Regions from separate parts of the Pseudoalteromonas sp. NZS100 genome, predicted to be linked through region 3. Evidence: predicted binding sites of a transcription regulator. Region 3 holds the regulator's gene; each other region holds the start of a gene.
What was found. The regulator MetJ, encoded in region 3, represses methionine synthesis genes. The targets are predictions, from matches to a motif close to TAGACGTCTAGACGTCTA.
Positions count from the first base shown of each region.

Region 1: metA (homoserine O-succinyltransferase) is a predicted target of MetJ. The motif match lies at 3,596-3,613, and genes of this name have one in related genera.
Region 2: metK (methionine adenosyltransferase) is a predicted target of MetJ. The motif match lies at 4,261-4,278, and genes of this name have one in related genera.

Region 1 is NZ_JADYWM010000009.1:23,928-30,681, forward strand. It holds gene metH (methionine synthase) at 1-1,511, opposite strand, end outside; gene I6E69_RS10985 (homocysteine S-methyltransferase family protein) at 1,521-2,594, opposite strand; gene metA (homoserine O-succinyltransferase) at 2,584-3,531, opposite strand; gene ettA (energy-dependent translational throttle protein EttA) at 3,754-5,427, shown strand; gene I6E69_RS11000 (PilZ domain-containing protein) at 5,582-5,947, shown strand; gene I6E69_RS11005 (histone deacetylase) at 6,001-6,754, shown strand, end outside.
Region 2 is NZ_JADYWM010000009.1:136,280-143,033, reverse strand. It holds gene serA (phosphoglycerate dehydrogenase) at 1-952, opposite strand, end outside; gene rpiA (ribose-5-phosphate isomerase RpiA) at 962-1,615, opposite strand; gene I6E69_RS11495 (5-formyltetrahydrofolate cyclo-ligase) at 1,669-2,265, opposite strand; gene I6E69_RS11490 (hypothetical protein) at 2,284-2,832, opposite strand; gene metK (methionine adenosyltransferase) at 3,008-4,159, opposite strand; gene tkt (transketolase) at 4,464-6,455, shown strand; gene I6E69_RS11475 (pyrimidine/purine nucleoside phosphorylase) at 6,640-6,754, shown strand, end outside.
Region 3 is NZ_JADYWM010000021.1:43,752-50,505, forward strand. It holds gene hslV (ATP-dependent protease subunit HslV) at 1-333, opposite strand, end outside; gene I6E69_RS17500 (SPOR domain-containing protein) at 413-940, opposite strand; gene priA (primosomal protein N') at 961-3,147, opposite strand; gene rpmE (50S ribosomal protein L31) at 3,378-3,593, shown strand; gene I6E69_RS17515 (malic enzyme-like NAD(P)-binding protein) at 4,120-5,361, shown strand; gene metJ (met regulon transcriptional regulator MetJ) at 5,426-5,746, opposite strand; gene metB (cystathionine gamma-synthase) at 6,036-6,754, shown strand, end outside.

The DNA of each region.
Region 1 (6,754 bases), on a different contig from region 3:
ACGCCTTTGTCATATTGCGGCTCAATTTTTACTGCGGTGTGCGCTTTAGAGGTAGTTGCACCACCAATGAGTAGTGGCAGTTCAAAACCACGGCGTTTCATTTCTTTTGCTACGTGTACCATTTCGTCAAGCGATGGGGTAATTAAGCCCGATAAACCAATAATATCGGCTTTTTCGTCGATGGCGGTTTGCAGTATTTTATCGGCAGGTACCATTACGCCTAAATCAATAACTTCATAGTTATTACATTGTAGTACCACGCCTACAATATTTTTACCTATGTCGTGTACGTCGCCTTTTACGGTCGCCATCACTATTTTACCATTGGTTGAACCTTCTTCTTTTTCGGCTTCAATGAATGGGTCTAGGTAGGCTACGGCTCGTTTCATTACGCGCGCCGATTTAACCACTTGTGGTAAAAACATTTTACCTGCGCCAAATAAATCACCTACCACGTTCATGCCATCCATTAACGGCCCTTCAATTACGTGAATAGGTTTATCGGCAGCAGCGCGGCACTCTTCGGTATCTTCATCTATAAAGGTAGTAATGCCTTTTACAAGCGCGTGCTCAAGGCGTTTTTCTACAGGCCATGTGCGCCACTCTAAATCTTCTACTCGCTCAGCTTGTGCCATACCAGAGTATTTTGGTGCAAGCTCAACTAAACGCTCGCCTGCACCTGGGTCTGTGTTAAGTATTACGTCTTCAACGGCTTTACGAAGCTCTTCTGGGATGTCGTCGTAAACGGCGAGTTGCCCTGCATTTACAATGCCCATATCCATACCCGCTTTTATGGCGTGGTATAAAAATACCGAGTGGATAGCTTCACGTACTGGGTTATTACCCCTAAATGAAAACGATACATTTGACACCCCGCCCGACACTTTACAGTGCGGTAAGTTTTGTTTAATGCGGCGTGTGCCTTCAATAAATTCTACAGCGTAGTTGTCGTGCTCTTCTATACCGGTGGCTACGGCAAATATATTAGGGTCGAATATAATATCTTCTGGTGGAAAACCAATGTCTTCTACTAATATTTTGTAGCTGCGGGCACATATTTCATATTTGCGGTCTGCTGTATCAGCTTGCCCGTCAGTATCAAACGCCATTACAACGGCAGCTGCACCAAAACGTTTTATTATTTTAGCTTGGCGAATAAACGGCTCTTCGCCCTCTTTTAGCGATATAGAGTTAACAATGGCCTTACCTTGAATACACTTTAGGCCTGCTTCTATTACTTCCCATTTAGAGGAGTCGACCATAATGGGTACGCGTGAAATATCAGGCTCTGAGGCTATTAAGTTTAAAAACTTAACCATCGCGGCTTTTGAGTCCAACATGGCTTCGTCCATGTTTATATCAATAACCTGTGCGCCATTTTCTACTTGTTCGCGGGCCACTGTTAGCGCGGCTTCAAAGTCTTCTTCCATGATTAAACGTTTAAACATGGCAGAACCGGTTACATTGGTACGTTCGCCGACATTAGTAAATACTGCTATTTGTTGGGTCATGTTGGCTCCTTAATTTAAGTTACAGGCTTCAAGGCCTGATAAACGCATGCGTACTTCAAGCTCTGGCAATTGGCGTGGTTTAACGCCCGCTAGACCTTTTGCAAAAGCACGAATATGCGCAGGCGTGGTGCCACAACATCCACCTACTATATTAATAAAGCCCGATTTACCCCAATCGATAATTTCGGTTGCCATTTCAGGCGCTTCTAAGTCGTATTCACCAAACTCATTAGGCAAGCCCGCATTAGGGTGTACCGATGTAAAGGTTTCGCACACGCGCGATAACTCTTCTACATATTGGCGCAGTAAATCAGGGCCAAGCGCGCAGTTTAAACCAATCGAAATAGGCTTAATATGGCGAATAGAGTTATAAAATGCTTCGGTTGTTTGCCCCGAAAGCGTACGCCCTGAGGCGTCGGTAATAGTGCCCGAGATCATAACTGGTAATGTGCGCCCTGCTTGCTCAAAGGCTTCTTCTACACCAAACGAGGCGGCTTTTGCATTAAGCGTGTCGAATATAGTTTCGATTAGTATTAAATCGGCGCCGCCTTCCATTAATGCAAGGGTAGACTCTACATACGCAGTAACTAGCTTATCAAAGGTGACATTTCGGTAACCCGGATCGTTTACGTCTGGCGAAATTGAACACGTTTTAGATGTCGGCCCTAAAACACCGGCTACATAGCGCGGTTTTTCTGGCGTTTTAGCCGTAAATTCATCGCAAATTGCGCGTGCTAATTTAGCCGACTCTACGTTTATTTCACGACTTAGGTTTGCCATGTCGTAATCTTCCATCGAAATAGTGGTCGAGTTAAACGTGTTGGTTTCGATAATATCGGCGCCCGCTGATAAAAAACCACGATGAATATCAGTGATTAAGTCGGGCTTAGTTAGGCTTAATAAATCGTTATTGCCTTTAATTAATACATGCCAGTCTTTAAAACGCTCTCCGCGATAGTCTTCTTCTTCTAGCTTATGATCTTGGATCATGGTGCCCATAGCGCCATCTAAAATTAAAATGCGTTCTTTTAATGCGGCACTTATTTCGGCTTGTTTATTATTTGTAGGCGCGTTATTCGGCATAGTTGTTAGTCCTCACGTCTTGGCTAACTAAATTAATATCATACGGTGTGGTTTGGTACACGTAGTAATTTAACCAGTTCGAAAAAAGTAAAAAAGCATGGCTTTGCCACGTTTTTGAAGGTTGTTTGGTTGCATCGTCATCCGGAAAGTAATTTTCGGGTTTTGGTGCATTAGGGCTCTTTTTACAATCGCGCTCGTATTCTGTTTTTAGCGAGTCGGCGTCGTACTCTGGATGGCCGGTTATAAACACTTGGCTACCTGATTTGTTTTTAAGTAAGTAAGCCCCTACTCGCTCAGAACCTGCCAGTACAACGAGTTCTTCACAGGCGTTTATCTTATTTATATCAATATGGCCGTAGCGTGAGTGCGGTACCAAAAAGGTATCGTCAAATCCGCGAGTCAGTGCACCGTGATCAAAATAACACTGGTGAGTAAATACGCCACATAGTTTATCGTCTTTTAAATCACGCTTTAAATTGTAACGGTGATATAACGCTGCATGCGCTGCCCAACACGAAAATAACGTAGAGGTAACGTGTTGCTCAGCCCAATCAATAATGACCTTTAGCTCATCCCAATACGCTACATCGTCGTATTCTAAATGGGCAAGTGGCGCACCAGTTACTATTAATGCATCGTAATTGTTGTCTTTAACCTCAGAAAAATAACGGTAAAAGGTATCAAGGTGCTCTTCTGAATTGCTGCTACTGCGGTGAGTGTCGAGGCGCAGTAGTTCTACGTTTACTTGCAAAGGCGAATTGGCAAGCAAACGAATAAACTGAACTTCGGTTTCTACTTTATTAGGCATCAAGTTTAAAATAGCCAAACGCATTGGGCGTATTTCTTGCGTTTTTGCACGACTTTTTGGCATTACAAATACGTTTTCTTGACGTAAACGTGCAATTGCCGGCAACTCGTCTTTTACTGTAATTGGCATACTTTACTCCTGCTCATAAAAACCGAGGCTTAATTATGAACTGAAAGTAAAAAATATCAACCTCTAGATGTATAGATGTCCAAATGAAATTTATTCATGATTTTATACTTTACTTACAAGCATCCTTTGGTGCTTTAAAACCCGCCATTCGTTGACTGTTTCACCTGTCAGCCACTACAATACAACATTGAAATTTTTATTATTATTTGAAGGCTTTCCTCCATGGTTTTACCTGATAAATTTATATTCTCGATGAGTCGAGTATCTAAGGTTGTGCCACCTAAGCGCACTATCTTAAAAGATATTTCGTTGCACTTTTTTCCTGGCGCTAAAATTGGTGTGCTTGGTTTAAACGGTTCTGGTAAATCTACGTTACTGCGTATTATGGCCGGTGTTGACCAAGATTTTGAAGGTGATGCACATCCTCAGCCTGGTACTAAAATTGGTTATTTACCGCAAGAACCTATTTTAGACGAAAGTAAAACAGTACGTGAAACTGTTGAAGAAGCTGTTGGCGAAGTTAAACATGCACTTAAACGTCTTGACGAAGTGTATAACGAATACGCCATGGAAGACGCTGACTTTGACGCACTTGCAAAAGAGCAAGGCGAGCTTGAAGCTGTTATTCAGGCGCACGATGGTCATAACATCGACAACGTTTTAGAACGCGCAGCTGATGCACTTCGCCTGCCAGAGTGGGATGCTAAAATTGAGCACCTTTCAGGTGGTGAGCGTCGCCGTGTTGCTATATGTCGATTATTACTTGAAAAACCAGACATGCTTATTCTTGATGAGCCTACTAACCACTTAGATGCTGAGTCGGTTGCATGGTTAGAGCGCTTCTTACACGATTACGAAGGCACTGTTGTGGCAGTAACGCATGACCGTTACTTCCTTGATAATGTAGCTGGCTGGATATTAGAGCTTGACCGTGGTGAAGGTATTCCATGGGAAGGTAACTACTCTTCTTGGCTTGAACAAAAAGATGCGCGCTTACAGCAAGAACAAAAATCTGAAAAAGCACGTCAAAAATCAATTGCGCAAGAACTTGAATGGGTTCGTTCAAACCCTAAAGGTCGTCAAGCTAAGTCAAAAGCACGTATGGCTCAGTTTACTGAAATGCAGCAGTCTGATTACCAAAAACGTAACGAAACTAACGAGATGTTTATTCCACCTGGCCCGCGTTTAGGTGACCAAGTACTTGAAGTAACTAATCTTCGTAAGAGTTTTGGCGATCGTGTTTTAATTGATGACTTAAGCTTTAGCATGCCAAAAGGTGCCATTGTGGGCATTATTGGTGCGAATGGCGCGGGTAAATCAACACTGTTTAAAATGATAAGCGGTGAGCAAACGCAAGACAGCGGTAGCATCAGCGTTGGCGAAACAGTACACCTTGCGACTGTTGATCAGTTCCGCGACGGTATGGACGAAAGCAAAACTGTTTTCCAAGAAATATCAGACGGACAAGACGTACTGAAAATTGGTAACTTTGAGTTCCCAAGCCGAGCATATGTAAGTCGCTTTAACTTTAAAGGTAACGATCAGCAAAAGTTTGTTAAAGACCTATCAGGTGGTGAGCGTAACCGTTTACACCTTGCTAAGTTATTAAAAGCTGGCGGCAATGTGTTACTACTCGATGAGCCAACCAATGACTTGGACGTTGAAACACTACGTGCACTGGAGAACGCTATTTTAGAGTTCCCAGGTTGTGTAATGTGTATCTCGCATGACCGTTGGTTCCTTGACCGTATTGCTACACATATTTTAGATTACCGCGACGAAGGTCAAATTAACTTCTTTGATGGTAACTACACTGAATATGAAGAGTGGCTTAAAAAGACCCTAGGCGCTGAGGCAACTCAACCTAAACGTATTAAATACAAAAAAATTGGCTAAAAATATTGGTTAATTTTATGTTTGTATAACTTAAGCCCTGCACTTTGCAGGGCTTTTTTATGCCACCAGCATTACAGGAGCACATCTTGCTAGCATGTAGAGAATTACCCGCTATGCTTAATTTATTATAAAAACAGTAAGGCTAAATTAGGTTATGCAAAATCGTCGACAGTTTTCTCGTGTGCTATTTTCAACTAACGCCCTGTTATGTTTTGATAGCCAACAGTATCCGTGTAAATTACTCGATCTATCTTTACATGGCGCGTTGGTCACTAATTGTGATGCATTTATTGGCAGCCACAATACGCAAGCAATACTGCGTTTTACATTGCCTCAAAGCGATATAGAAATAAAAATGGAAGTAGTGATTTGCCATATTGAAGCCGATCATATTGGTTTAAAATGCCACCATATTGATATAGACAGCATTACTTATTTAAAGCGTTTAATAGAGCTAAACTTAGCTGATGATGAGCTACTGCATCGCGAATTAGCGTCACTTATTAATGACTCACAATAGACTCATTCTCTTAAGTTGATTACCATAGCGCAAACTTTATAAAGCTTGTAAATATGCGCTTAAATCCTCATTTGCCTTTGGTATACCATCCTAACTACTCGTTTAGCTTTGATCCTAAGCATCGCTTTGTAATGAGTAAATTTGCACATTTATATCAACATGTTGCAGAGCTTGGTTTAATCGGCAGTAACCTAGTTGAGCCAATATTAGGCACGCCAGAGCCGCTTGAGCTTGTGCATTGCGATAATTATATCCAAGATTTATGGCATAACCGCTTAGATGAAAAAGCAATGCGTCGCATTGGTCTACCTTGGTCAAAAGAGCTTATGGCACGTACATTTACAGCCCCTCAAGGAACGCTACAGACAGCCCGCTTAGCACTTGAACACGGTATAGCGTGTCATCTTGCCGGTGGTACACATCACGCACATAATGACTTTGGTTCAGGTTTTTGTATGGTTAACGATTTGGCCTTTACCACGCAAACTTTAATTAAATCGGGTGAGGTAACTAACGTACTTATTTTTGATTTAGACGTGCACCAAGGTGATGGCACAGCCGCAATGTTACAGCATCAACCCTATGCGTATACTTGCTCTATTCATTGTGAAAAAAACTTCCCCTTTAGAAAGTCCGCCAGCGATTTAGACATTGGCCTGGCAAATAATATGAAGGACGACGAATACCTTGCCATAGTTGACGACACCTTGAGCTATTTACTTAAAGAGCTAAACCCAAGCTTAGTACTTTACGATGCTGGCGTTGATATTTGGCAAGGTGATGGCTTGGGTAAGTTAGATATTAGCT
Region 2 (6,754 bases), on a different contig from region 3:
TATCTGAATATTTAGCCAATTTACCCGCTACTTCAATACCAATGTTTTCTTGCGCTTCTTGTGTAGAACCACCAATGTGTGGCGTCAAAATAACATTGTCGAATTGGCGCAGTGGCGATACAAATTCTTCATCGTTAGATTTTGGCTCAGTAGGGAACACATCGATTGCTGCACCACTTAGTTTTTTCTCTGTAAGCGCTTCTGCAAGTGCATCAATATCAACAACAGTTCCGCGTGAGGCATTGATCAAAATAGACCCCTGCTTCATAACTGCAAGTTCTGCTGTACCAATAAGGTTTTTAGTTTGCGGTGTTTCTGGTACATGTAAGCTAATAATATCAGAGCGTTGTAACAGCTGAGTTAGGTTATGAACTTGTGTTGCATTACCCAGTGATAACTTATCTTCGATATCGTAAAACTCCACGTTCATACCGATATTTTCAGCCATAATACCTAGCTGAGTACCAATGTGACCGTAGCCAATAATACCTAATGTTTTACCACGTGCTTCAAACGAACCATTTGCTGTTTTTAACCAGCCACCACGATGAGCCGCTGCATTACGCTCTGGAATACCACGTAATAAAAGTAGTATTTCGCCAAGTACAAGTTCAGCAACTGAACGAGTATTAGAAAATGGAGCGTTAAATACAGCAATACCACGTTCGCGTGCTGCATCTAAATCAACTTGGTTTGTACCAATACAAAAACAACCAATAGCAACTAGCTTTTCAGCTGAGTCTAATACGGCTTGGTTAATATGAGTACGAGAACGAAGTCCTACAAAGTGAACATCTTTAATGCGCTCTTTAAGCTCGTCCTCAGGTAAGGATGTTTTAACGTAGTCGATATTGCTGTAACCGTTACGTTTTAGCGTTTCAACAGCGCTTTGGTGAACACCTTCAAGCAAGAGAATTTTAATTTTGTCTTTTGCTAACGATACCTTACTCATAACCTCATCCTATTTAATTTGTGGCCCATTTTTTGTACCGATAATCACTTTATCAGCACCTCGCATCGCAAATAGGCCGTTGGTAACTACGCCAACAATTGAATTTATTTGTGTTTCAAGTTGTTTGGCATTGGTAATTTTTAAGTTAAATACATCTAATATAACGTTACCATTATCGGTAACTACGCCTTGGCGATAAACAGGGTCACCACCAAGTTTTAATAATTCTCGTGCAACGTAGCTGCGCGCCATTGGAATAACTTCTACCGGAAGCGGGAAGTCGCCCAATGTATCTACCAGCTTTGTGTCATCAACAATACACACAAACTGTTTTGCAACTGCTGCTACTATTTTTTCACGTGTTAGCGCTGCGCCGCCGCCTTTAATCATTTCGTTTTGAGCGTTTATTTCGTCAGCGCCGTCAACGTATACATCTAAAGCATCAACGTTATTAAGTTCAAACACTTCAATACCTAACGCTTCCAAACGTGCAGTTGACGCTTCTGAGCTTGATACAGCGCCTACAATAGTGTCCTTTACTGAGCCAAGGGCATCGATAAAGTGATTAACAGTAGAGCCTGTACCGACACCTACAATGGTGTTTTCTTTTACAAACTCGAGTGCTGCCCAGGCAGCTGCTTTTTTTAATTCGTCTTGTGTCATTGCTTTGTGCTCATGTATGTCAGAAATATGCGGTTAGTAACCAAAATTAAATGTTACCAACAGTATGTTTTATCTGGGGTGATAATGGTTTCAAGTGGTACGTCCCATGACTCGATTGGTAGAGCATCAACTTTTTGGCATTCATGTGCAAGGCCAATTAGTTGCGGTTTTTGCCAATTTTGTTCATGTAAACGCGCCAATGTCCGGTCGTAAAACCCACCTCCCATTCCTAGGCGATTACCTTGTTTATCAAATGCAACTAATGGCATAAGGAGGTAATCAAGCGCTGGTAATGGGCATATTTGAGAGCAGTTCAGCTTAGGCTCCAAGATACCATAGCGATTTGCCCTCATGGGTGAGTTTTTCTCATAGCGCTGAAATAGTAAATTAGCGCCATTGAATGGGTGTATTATAGGTAGATAAACAACGTGGTTTAAGTTCCATAATTCTTTAATTAACAATGAAGTGTCTAGTTCTCCGTCGTTACTTAAATAAATGGCAATATGCTTTGAATTCGTTGTTTTTTCGCTTTTTAAGTGTTGAATAAAATTCATTTTTAGCGATTGCGCAGCAATTATTTGCTGATTATTTGACAAGTTTTTACGGGTGTTACGAATTTCAGCTCTTATTTGTGCGCGTTTATTGCTCATTAAACTAATTAGCCATTTTTAAAAAGAGAATAAATCGGGAAAAATTAAAAAAACAGCCAGTACGACTAGCAAAATGGTGGCAGTTGCAATCAATGAATATAAAAGTAAGTTACTGCGTTTTTTAGGAGTCGCTAAATCCTCATCTAGCATTAGGTCGTCATTTTGCCATTCGTCTACACTTTCGTCTGGTGTATTTAATTGAGCTTCAGGAAGGCGTTGCTCTAGCTCATCTAGCTTTTCTTCAAGGCGTATTAAGCTGCTAGTGATGTAATCAAGTGCATCAAAAATACGTTCATCACGTTGGTTGTTATTTGCAGCTGCGGGGGAGCTATTTTGAATCGCATTTGAAACAGCTTGCAGCTTACTTTTAATACCTAGGCTTGCTAATAATTTAGTCTGTTTTAACGCTTTGTCTTTATCGCTTGGCGCAAACAGCGGCTTACCTTTAAAAAAAAGAGCTACTTTTTCATCTGACGTTTTTAATTTTGCAGCTAAGTTTGCGCACGCTGTTTTTATGTCAACGTTATCGGCAAGTCCTGCAAATATAACGCGAAAGTTATCGGCCATTTAACTATCCCTAAAGCTTTTATAATGAAATGAGTATATACCTAAAGTACAAAAGAATTCGAGGTTGATTTTATAGTTATTTTGTAGACGTACTACAAACAATGTAACTGATAAGTTTTAGATACAAAAACGGCCCTATTAAGGGCCGTTTTTAATTTACTTCAACACTTTTAGCTTAAAGGCCAGCAGCTGCACGAAGTGCATCAGCTTTATCTGTACGTTCCCAAGGGAATTCGTCACGACCAAAGTGGCCGTAAGCCGCTGTAGGAAGGTAGATAGGGCGCTCTAAATCAAGCATTTGAATTAAGCCGTAAGGGCGCAGGTCAAAGTGTTCACGAATAAGTTCGATTAAACGGCTTTCTTCTAACTTGCTGGTACCAAACGTTTCAACGCTGATAGATGTAGGCTCTGCAACACCGATTGCGTAAGAAACTTGTAATTCACATTTATCAGCAAGACCAGCCGCAACTACGTTTTTAGCAACGTAACGTGCAGCGTATGCAGCTGAGCGGTCAACTTTTGATGGATCTTTACCAGAGAAAGCACCACCACCGTGACGAGCCATACCACCGTATGTATCAACGATGATTTTACGACCTGTTAGACCACAATCGCCCATTGGTCCGCCAATTACAAAGCGACCCGTCGGGTTAATGAAAAATTTAGTCGCGCTTGTAATAAGCTCTGCAGGAAGTACCGGCTTGATGATAGTTTCCATCACCGCTTCTACTAAATCTTTTTGCGAAATGTCTTCGCTGTGCTGAGTAGATAGTACTACTGCATCAATACCTACTGGCTTACCATTTTCGTATGCAAAAGTAACTTGAGATTTTGCATCTGGACGTAACCAGTTAAGCTCGCCGCTTTTACGTACTTGCGCTTGGCGCTGTACTAAACGGTGTGAGTAAGTAATTGGCGCAGGCATTAGCACTTCTGTTTCGTTACATGCGTAACCAAACATAAGACCTTGGTCGCCAGCACCTTGTTCTTCTGGGCTAGTACGGTCAACACCTTGGTTAATGTCAGGAGACTGTTTACCAATAGTGTTTAAAATTGCACATGAATCTGCATCGAAACCCATGTCTGAATGCGTGTAGCCAATTTCACGTACTGTTTTACGTGTAATTTCTTCAATATCAACCCATGCGCTAGTAGTGATTTCACCACCAACCATAACCATACCGGTTTTTACGTAAGTTTCGCACGCAACACGGGCATGAGAGTCTTGCTCTAGGATAGCATCAAGTACCGCATCAGAGATTTGATCGGCGATTTTATCCGGATGACCTTCAGAAACTGATTCAGAAGTAAATAAATGTTTTGCCATTGTATTTCTGCTCACAAATATTGCGCTTCACAAACGTCGGTATTAGCGCTAAAAAATTAAGGGGCGTATTTTATCGAAAACAAAACACCTTGCATAGTGTTTTTACGCCTAGACGTCTAAATAAAATTACTAATAACTTTTTGGTCTTAAAAAATATTCATAATGCCTCACTTTTATAGGGTTTTTAATTGCACACAGCCCCCACAATAAGTAAGAATGGTCGATATAAACAAACCCAAGTTACTTGGGTGCATAAACAAACACATAAATACCCGCGCAAATACACATAAAGGTAGGAGAATTCATGCCATCTCGCAAAGAACTTGCAAATGCTATTCGCGTCTTGTCAATGGACGCAGTACAAAAGGCCAAATCTGGTCACCCTGGAGCCCCTATGGGCATGGCTGATATCGCAGAAGTATTATGGCGCGATTATCTAAAACACAACCCAACAAATCCAGAGTGGGCTGACCGTGACAGATTTATTCTTTCAAACGGCCACGGTTCAATGCTTATCTATTCTCTATTGCACCTAAGTGGTTACGACTTACCACTGGACGAAATTAAAAACTTCCGTCAAATGCATTCTAAAACACCAGGTCACCCTGAATATGGCTATGCACCAGGAATCGAAACTACTACGGGTCCATTAGGTCAAGGGATCACAAATGCCGTAGGTATGGCAATTGCTGAAAAAGCGCTAGCTGCACAGTTTAACCGCGAAGGTCACGATATTGTTGATCACTTTACCTATGCATTTATGGGCGATGGCTGCCTTATGGAAGGTATTTCTCATGAAGCTGGTTCACTTGCAGGCACATTAGGTCTTGGTAAACTTGTTGCATTTTGGGATGACAACGGCATTTCAATCGATGGTGAAGTAGAAGGTTGGTTTACAGATGACACGCCAGCTCGCTTTAAAGCATACGGTTGGCATGTAATCAGTGGTGTTGATGGCCACGACAGCGATGCTATAAGTGCTGCAATTGCAGAAGCTAAAAGTGTTACCGATAAACCATCACTAATTTGTTGTAAAACAATTATTGGTTACGGCTCACCTAATAAATCTGGTAGCCACGATTGTCACGGTGCACCACTAGGTGATGACGAAATTAAAGCGTCTCGCGAATTCTTAGGTTGGACTGGCGATGCGTTCGAAATTCCTGGTGATATTTACGCACAATGGGATAGCAAAGAAAAAGGTCAGCAGCTTGAATCAAGCTGGGACGAAAAATTTGCAGCATACGCAAAAGCATACCCAGAGCTTGCAGCTGAATACAAGCGTCGTATTAATAACGAACTGCCTGGCGATTGGGCTGAAAAATCTCAAGCGTACATTGAGCAATTACAAGCAAACCCTGCAAACCCAGCGTCTCGTAAAGCATCACAAAATGCATTAAACGCATTTGGTCCGTTATTACCAGAATTTATGGGTGGTTCAGCCGATTTAGCAGGCTCAAACTTAACAATTTGGGATGGTTCTAAAGGCTTAACACACGACGATGCAAGCGGTAACTACATTTACTACGGTGTACGTGAGTTTGGTATGTCGGCAATTATGAATGGTATTGCCCTTCATAAAGGCTTTATTCCTTACGGTGCTACGTTCTTAATGTTTGTTGAATATGCAAAAAATGCCATACGTATGGCTGCATTAATGAAGCAACCAAGCATTTTTGTATACACGCACGATTCAATCGGTTTAGGTGAAGATGGTCCAACTCACCAACCAGTAGAGCAAATTGCAAGCATGCGTTTAACGCCTAACTTATACAACTGGCGCCCATGTGACCAAGTTGAGTCGGCAATTGCATGGCAACAAGCTATTGAGCGTAAAGACGGTCCTACATCGTTAATCTTTACTCGCCAAGGTCTTGAGCAACAAGCGCGTGACGCACAGCAATTAAGCGACGTTAAAAAGGGTGGTTACATCCTTAGCTGTGACGGCAACCCTGAAATTATTTTCATTGCAACGGGTTCTGAAGTGCAACTAGCACAAGATTCAGCAACTGAGCTACGCAGCCAAGGTAAAAAGGTACGTGTTGTATCTATGCCATGTACTGATGCCTTTGAAGATCAAAGCGCAGAGTATAAAGAAAGCGTATTACCGGCATCTGTTACACGCCGCGTAGCAGTAGAAGCAGGTATTGCTGACTACTGGTACAAGTACGTAGGTCTAAATGGCGCAGTAGTAGGTATGACTACCTTTGGTGAGTCAGCACCTGCTGGTGAGCTGTTTGAGCACTTTGGTTTTACAGTGGCAAACATTGTAAGCAAAGCAAACGAGCTTTTTTAATCGCTTTGATTAAATAAAGTAAGTAATTGAAAAACCCGCACATGTTGCGGGTTTTTTTATGCCCTAACATGAAGCAACTTCACCTTGAACAATGCTGCTTTCCTTGCAAGAAAGTAAGCTATCAGGCAAGGTAGTGCGATAAAATTTATAAATAAAAATCTTAAATTAATAGCAGGAGCTAAAAATGCCAAAGTTCGATAACGTAAGTGTAGTAAAAAAAGCCAATGTATATTTTGATGGAAAAGTGTCGAGCCGTACCGTTATTTTAGGTGATGGCGAAGCGAAAACGTTAGGCTTTA
Region 3 (6,754 bases):
GCCATTACCGGTAATAATTAAAGAGGCTGTTTCGTCTGCTACAGCGAGCAGAGCTTCGAGTTTTCGAAGTGCACGGTCGCTGCGCCAATCTTTAGCCATTTCTACTGCGGCTTTAGTCAGGTTTCCTTGGTGCATTTCTAATTTGCTTTCGAAGCGTTCGAAAAGAGTGAAGGCATCAGCAGTACCGCCGGCAAAACCAGCGATTACTTTGCCATTATAAAGACGTCGAACTTTACGGGCGTTGCCCTTCATTACGGTATTACCAAGAGACACTTGGCCATCGCCGCCAATTACAACCTTGTCGCCACGGCGTACACTTACGATAGTAGTCATGTTATTCCTCATCATCGAGCTGCAGAGGCAACTCGTAAAAAACGATTATGAAGAGGTTATATGGGTGAATGGTTTATTTTCAAGTCCAGCCCCAAATTCCGCAGCCGACTATTTTTACACGTTTAAGTTTGTTTTTATCACTTTCGGCTTGGCGTTTGGTTTTATAAGGGCCTAAGCGCACTTTATACCAAGTACCATTGCTGCCTTCAGCCTGTTTTATTTCAGAAATGAGGCCTGCAAATGCTATTTTAGCTTTTAGCGATTCCGCTTGTGCGTGGGTTTTAAACGAACCACACTGCATAACGTAAGGACCTTTTTGCTCAAGTTCTTTCACTTCAACTTGAATCTCGTGGTTTCTAATTTCTTTAATAAACTCTGGTGTGCGTGGAATAACCACTTCTACTTTTGCGGGCGCAGTGGGGTTTGCTTGTTTTTCGACAAGTTTTGGATCTGCATTACTTTTAATAAACCATAATGTATAAGCAAAACCACCGACGAGTAAGATGGCTATGACAGCTAAAAGAATAGGAAATGGTTTTTTAGCGGGTGCGTTTTTTTTACTGTTTCTGCCTGCAGGCTTTTTGTTAATATAATCGTGCTGTGCCATGGTGTTATTTTGGCCTTAACCTAAATCATGTCTATAGGGTCTACGTCTAAGCTCCAGCGTACTTTTTGTGCAAGTTTACTTGAGCTTAAATAATCAACCATTTGCGCAAGGTACTGATGTAATATGCGGCGATCTTGCGCTTGAATATGTAATTGAAAACGATACATACCTGCGACTTTTTCAAGTGGAGCAGGGATCGGACCGAGCAATTGTATACCAGATACCCCATTCACAGGAACCAAATCCGTCAAAAAATCGACGACTAGCTTAATGCTGTGTCCTTGTGCACGGACAATAGCCATATTTGTAATGGGTGGTAAGTCTGCATCATCGCGTTCACTCAGTGCAAAGCGAGCAAAGTCTTGGTAACCATTATTAACTAAGTCTTGTAAAAGTGGGTGTTCTGGAAAGTGTGTTTGTAATAATACTTGGCCAGGTTCCCCTGAACGCCCAGCTCGCCCCGCGACCTGAGTAACTAACTGTGCTAAATGCTCTGTCGCCCTAAAGTCGCATGAGTATAAACCGCTATCTACGTCTAAAATTATAACAAGGCTTACATCTGCAAAGTGATGGCCTTTGGCAAGCATTTGTGTGCCTACTAAAATGCGTGCACCGCCTAGGTTTATTTCATCTAGTGCTTTTTCAAGGCTGCCTTTACGGCGAGTTGAATCGCGGTCTATGCGAGTAACGGGTGTATCTGGAAACTCGGTCGATAAAAACTCTTCAATTTGCTCTGTACCTTTGCCATTTGGAAATATTTGCGTACTTCCACAATCAGGACATTGGTGAGGAACAGGGTATTGATCGCCACAGTGGTGACAAATCATTTGCCCAATCGCTTTATGAAATGTGGCGCTGGTACTGCAGCGTTTACATTCACTTAGCCAGCCACATTCATGGCAAATAAGAGTGGGTGAGAAACCTCGACGATTTAAAAACACCATAACCTGTTTACCGCGGTTTAAGTGTTGGCGCATAGTGGCAAGGCTTGCATGTGCAATACCTGCTTGGTCGGGCTGACCTTTCATATCGAGTAACTTAAATTGGTTATCTGTCGCAGTTTGCGCGCGCTCGGTTAAACTTAGTAGCTGATATTTGTTATTAATTGCTTTGTGAAGTGTTTCAAGTGCGGGTGTAGCACTGCCTAATATAAGTGGTATTTTATGCTGAAAAGCTCTGTATGCGGCCAAATCACGAGCATGGTAACGAAGGGTATCTTGTTGCTTAAATGATGAATCGTGCTCTTCATCGACAACTATCATACCGAGTTTTAAAAATGGCAGAAAAATACTCGAACGTGTGCCTATAACTATTGCACAACTGCCTTTTTCGCAAAAACGCCATGTTTGCAATCGCTCGTTGTCGGTAAGGGCTGAATGCCAAAGCATAATGGGTGTATCAGGAAAGCGGCGACGAAAACGGTTTACAGTTTGTGGCGTTAAGCCTATTTCTGGCACTAATACTAATGCTTGCTCGCCACGTTTGAGTACTTCTTCTAGGCACTGTAAATACACTTCTGTTTTACCACTGCCAGTTACGCCTTCTAATAAAAAGCTGCTAAATCCATTACTTTGATTTATTGCTGTACAGGCAACCGCTTGTTCTTTATTAAGTACAGGTTTACTACCGACAGTTGGTGCAACGCTTTGCCATTGGTTATCGTGTTCAATAGTTTGCGTAATGAGTTCTTTATCTATTAGGCTATCTATTGTTTTTTTACTAAAGCCAAGAGCTTTTAATTCGGTTAACGATGATTTCCCCGATTGCGATAACTGCTTTAATAAATTGAGTTGTGTTTTGGCTTTTAATGACGGTACTTTTGCGCCTTTTTCTGTCAGAGCAACCATGTTAATACTGGTTTTATCTGGCGATTCACCTTGGCGAAGTGCACTCGGTAGCGCTATGTGAATAGTTTCGCCTAAGGGATAGCAATAATAGCGGGCAGTAAAGCTAAGGAGTTCTAAATGTTGGGCACTTAAAATAGGGGTATCGTCTATTACCTCTATAATATTCTTAATTTTATTTAAAGGGACGTCGGTACTGTTTTTAATGCCCAGAACAACAGCTACTTTTTTTTGATTACCAAAAGGTACTAAAACCCGCATGCCCGGTAGTATTGGGGTTGATAAGCCACTGAGCTGCTCTTCTATTTTATAATCAAAGGTGCGTGGAAGCGGGACTTTAATAGCAACTTCAACAAAACTCATAACAACTCAACCCGTAAAATTAATGCTGTAATGTACTAAAAATACCGCTAAAAACCTACTAGCAATAGTACTTGAGAAAGAGATTGTTCACTTTTTTAGCGAAAAGATAAATAAATACTTGTGCAGGGGAAGGTTGTTGGATAAAATCCGCCACCAACAAATTTGTTTTAACGACGTATGGTGCCAGACTTCGGGTTTGGAGAGCGATGCGGCCTTAACTAGAGGTTCCTATGAAAGAAGGTATTCACCCTAAGTACGAAGTAATTTCTGCAACATGTTCATGCGGAAACAAATTCGAAACTAGCTCAACTCTTTGTAAAGACATTCACTTAGACGTATGTTCTGCGTGTCACCCGTTTTACACTGGTAAGCAAAAGATTTTAGACACTGGCGGCCGTGTTGATCGCTTCAACAAGCGCTTCGGTGCACTTAGCAGCAAGAAGTAATCATTGCTGTTTAGTTAAAAAAAGCACCTTAGGGTGCTTTTTTTGTGTCTAAAATTTATTACTTCTTATCTTATTTAGCTTGCTCGAGCTACATCACACCTTGCATAACTATTTCCTAATCTTATTCTGAGTATGCATAAACCTTTACAGACAAATTGATAGATATTCTCTATATTTTAAATAGTACAAATTTTAACTAGGTTGATAAAAGTAGCTAACGTGGGCTTATCTGTTTTTAAAGTAGAGTCGTAGGCTGTTATTTTAAGTTTATGATGATGCGTTAAACATACATTTTTTTAATATTGTAGTAGACATAAACGCACCTCAAAACTTACTTTTTTGGTGAATTTTTATTTATTAAATGTTTATATAATCCTGCAAAGTTACTGAAAAACCTCTTAAAATTAAAGGATATAGCATATAACAGGATAGACCTGATATTGCTTGGAATTTAAAAATAATAAGGGTATCGTACCCCAAGACTCCACCTCTCACTTTAACTTAAATTGCAGGATACCATCGCGTTATGTCTGACTTTCGTGAACAAGCACTACATTATCACTCACATCCCGTACCTGGTAAAATTAGCATTGAGCTAACAAAACCAGCTGAAACAGTTCAAGACTTAGCCCTAGCTTATAGCCCAGGTGTCGCTGAACCTGTACGTGAAATTGCCGCAGATCCTGCAAATGCATATAAATATACCGGTAAAGGTAACATGGTTGCGGTTATCACTAATGGTACTGCAATTTTGGGCTTGGGTAATTTAGGTCCTTTAGCGTCTAAACCAGTAATGGAAGGCAAGGCGTTATTGTTTAAGCGTTTTGCAGGGCTTGATTCTATTGATATTGAAGTAAAGCACAAAACAACAGAAGACTTTATTAACACGGTTGCCAATATTGCTGACACATTCGGTGGTATTAACCTTGAAGATATTAAAGCACCAGAGTGTTTTGAAATTGAAAAAGCATTAATAGAGCGTTGTAGCATTCCTGTTTTTCATGATGATCAACACGGCACCGCCATTGTTACGGCTGCCGGCATGTTAAATGCGCTAGAAGTACAAGGTAAATCAATTGAAGATGCAATAATTGTATGTTTAGGTGCAGGCGCTGCTGCAGTTGCGTGTATGGAACTGTTAATTAAGTGTGGTGCACTGCGTGAACACATTTATATGCTTGACCGCAAAGGTGTTATTCATACTCGTCGCGATGATTTAAATGAATATAAACAGCTTTTTGCTAACAATACCGATAAACGCACATTGCAAGATGTAATTGCAGATGCTGATGTGTTTGTTGGTGTTTCGGGTCCTAACTTGTTAGCTGCCGAAGATTTAAAACTAATGGCAGAAAAACCGGTCGTGTTTGCCTGTTCAAACCCAGATCCAGAGATCGATCCTGCACTTGCGCACGGTGCACGCAATGATTTAATTATGGCAACAGGGCGATCTGATTACCCTAACCAAGTAAATAATGTTTTATGTTTTCCGTTTATTTTCCGTGGTGCGCTTGATGTACGTGCAAGCGCGATTAACGATGAAATGAAAATTGCTGCAGTTGAGGCTATTCGTAGTATTGCCAAAGAGCCTGTACCTGCAGAAGTTTTAAAAGCCGCAGGCGTAGATAAGCTAGAGTTTGGTGCGCAGTACATTATTCCAAAACCAATGGATCCGCGTTTACTACCGCGTATAGCTAAAGCTGTAGCACTTGCTGCGGTAGAGTCGGGTGTTGCGCAAATTGACTTGCCTGAAAATTATATGGCGTAATATATAACGCTTAAACAAAAAAACCTCAGCAATGCTGAGGTTTTTTGATTAAAAAGGTAACGATTTATTCTTCGTTTAAAATAGGCACTTCTAAACCCATTTCTTGCATTATCTTTTTAACTTCTTCAGGTACTTTTTCTGCGTTGTCTTTACGTAGGTCATCGTCATTTGGTAAAGGTTGACCAGTAAAGGCATGCAAAAACGCCTCACATAGCAATTCACTATTTGTTGCATGGCGAAGGTTGTTGATTTGACGACGCGTACGCTCATCCGTTAAAACTTTTAATACATTTAGCGGGATCGAAACGGTGATCTTTTTAACTTGCTCTGATTTTTTCCCGTGTTCTGCGTATGGGTGAATATACTCACCATTCCATTTAGCCATAAGATGTATCGTTGCCTCAGATTATTAATTTCTCACACGGTATAAAAAGCGTGTAAATATGCGTGAAATTCTATCGATTTAAAAAAGATAGTCAAATAATAGATACCGATCTATCTTAATAAGCCTATTTGGGATGTAAAAATAAGCTCACTTTTGTGAGTTAAAATGTGATACTAGCAAACGCCTTTCCTAACTTTAGCCATCTAGAGCTTTAAAATCCTTTGACTTATTAAAATGGATAACTTACTCTTTTAGACGTCTAAACATCCAAATTAATCAGGTGACGAATATGAGCGAAAAAAACAAAGCGACCATTGCTGTACGTAACGGCGTTGATGCTGATAAACATCATGGTGCAGTGGTGCCGCCAATTTATTTATCAACGACTTATTCGTTTGCCGACTTTGATACCAAGCGTGAGTATGATTATGGGCGCAGTGGTAACCCTAATCGTGATATTTTAGCAGAGACGCTTGCTAAGCTTGAAGGCGGCGCTCGCGGCATAATTACGGCCACTGGTATGGCAGCCGTGCATTTAGCTACTCAGCTACTTAACAGTGACGACACGTTAGTAATTCCACATGATTGTTATGGTGGTAGCTATCGTTTATTTACATCGTTACAAAAACGCGGACTATTGAAGCTTGAAGTATTAGATTTAACAAAAGAAGAAAGCCTTCAACAAATTTTAGCAATTAAACCTAAGCTTATTTGGATAGAGACTCCAAGTAACCCAGTACTTCGTTTAACCGATATTAAAGCGGTTACCGATGTTGCTAAGCAATGCGGTGCATTGGTTGCCGCAGATAACACGTTTTTGTCTCCTGCCTTACAAAACCCTATTAAGTTTGGTGTAGATATTGTGGTGCATTCAACTACTAAATACATTAACGGGCACTCAGATGTAGTGGGCGGCGCTGTTATTGCTGCAACACAAGCGCTTGGTGATGAGCTTGCTTGGTGGGCAAATAATATTGGTATTACGGGCGCCCCTTTTGATAGTTATTT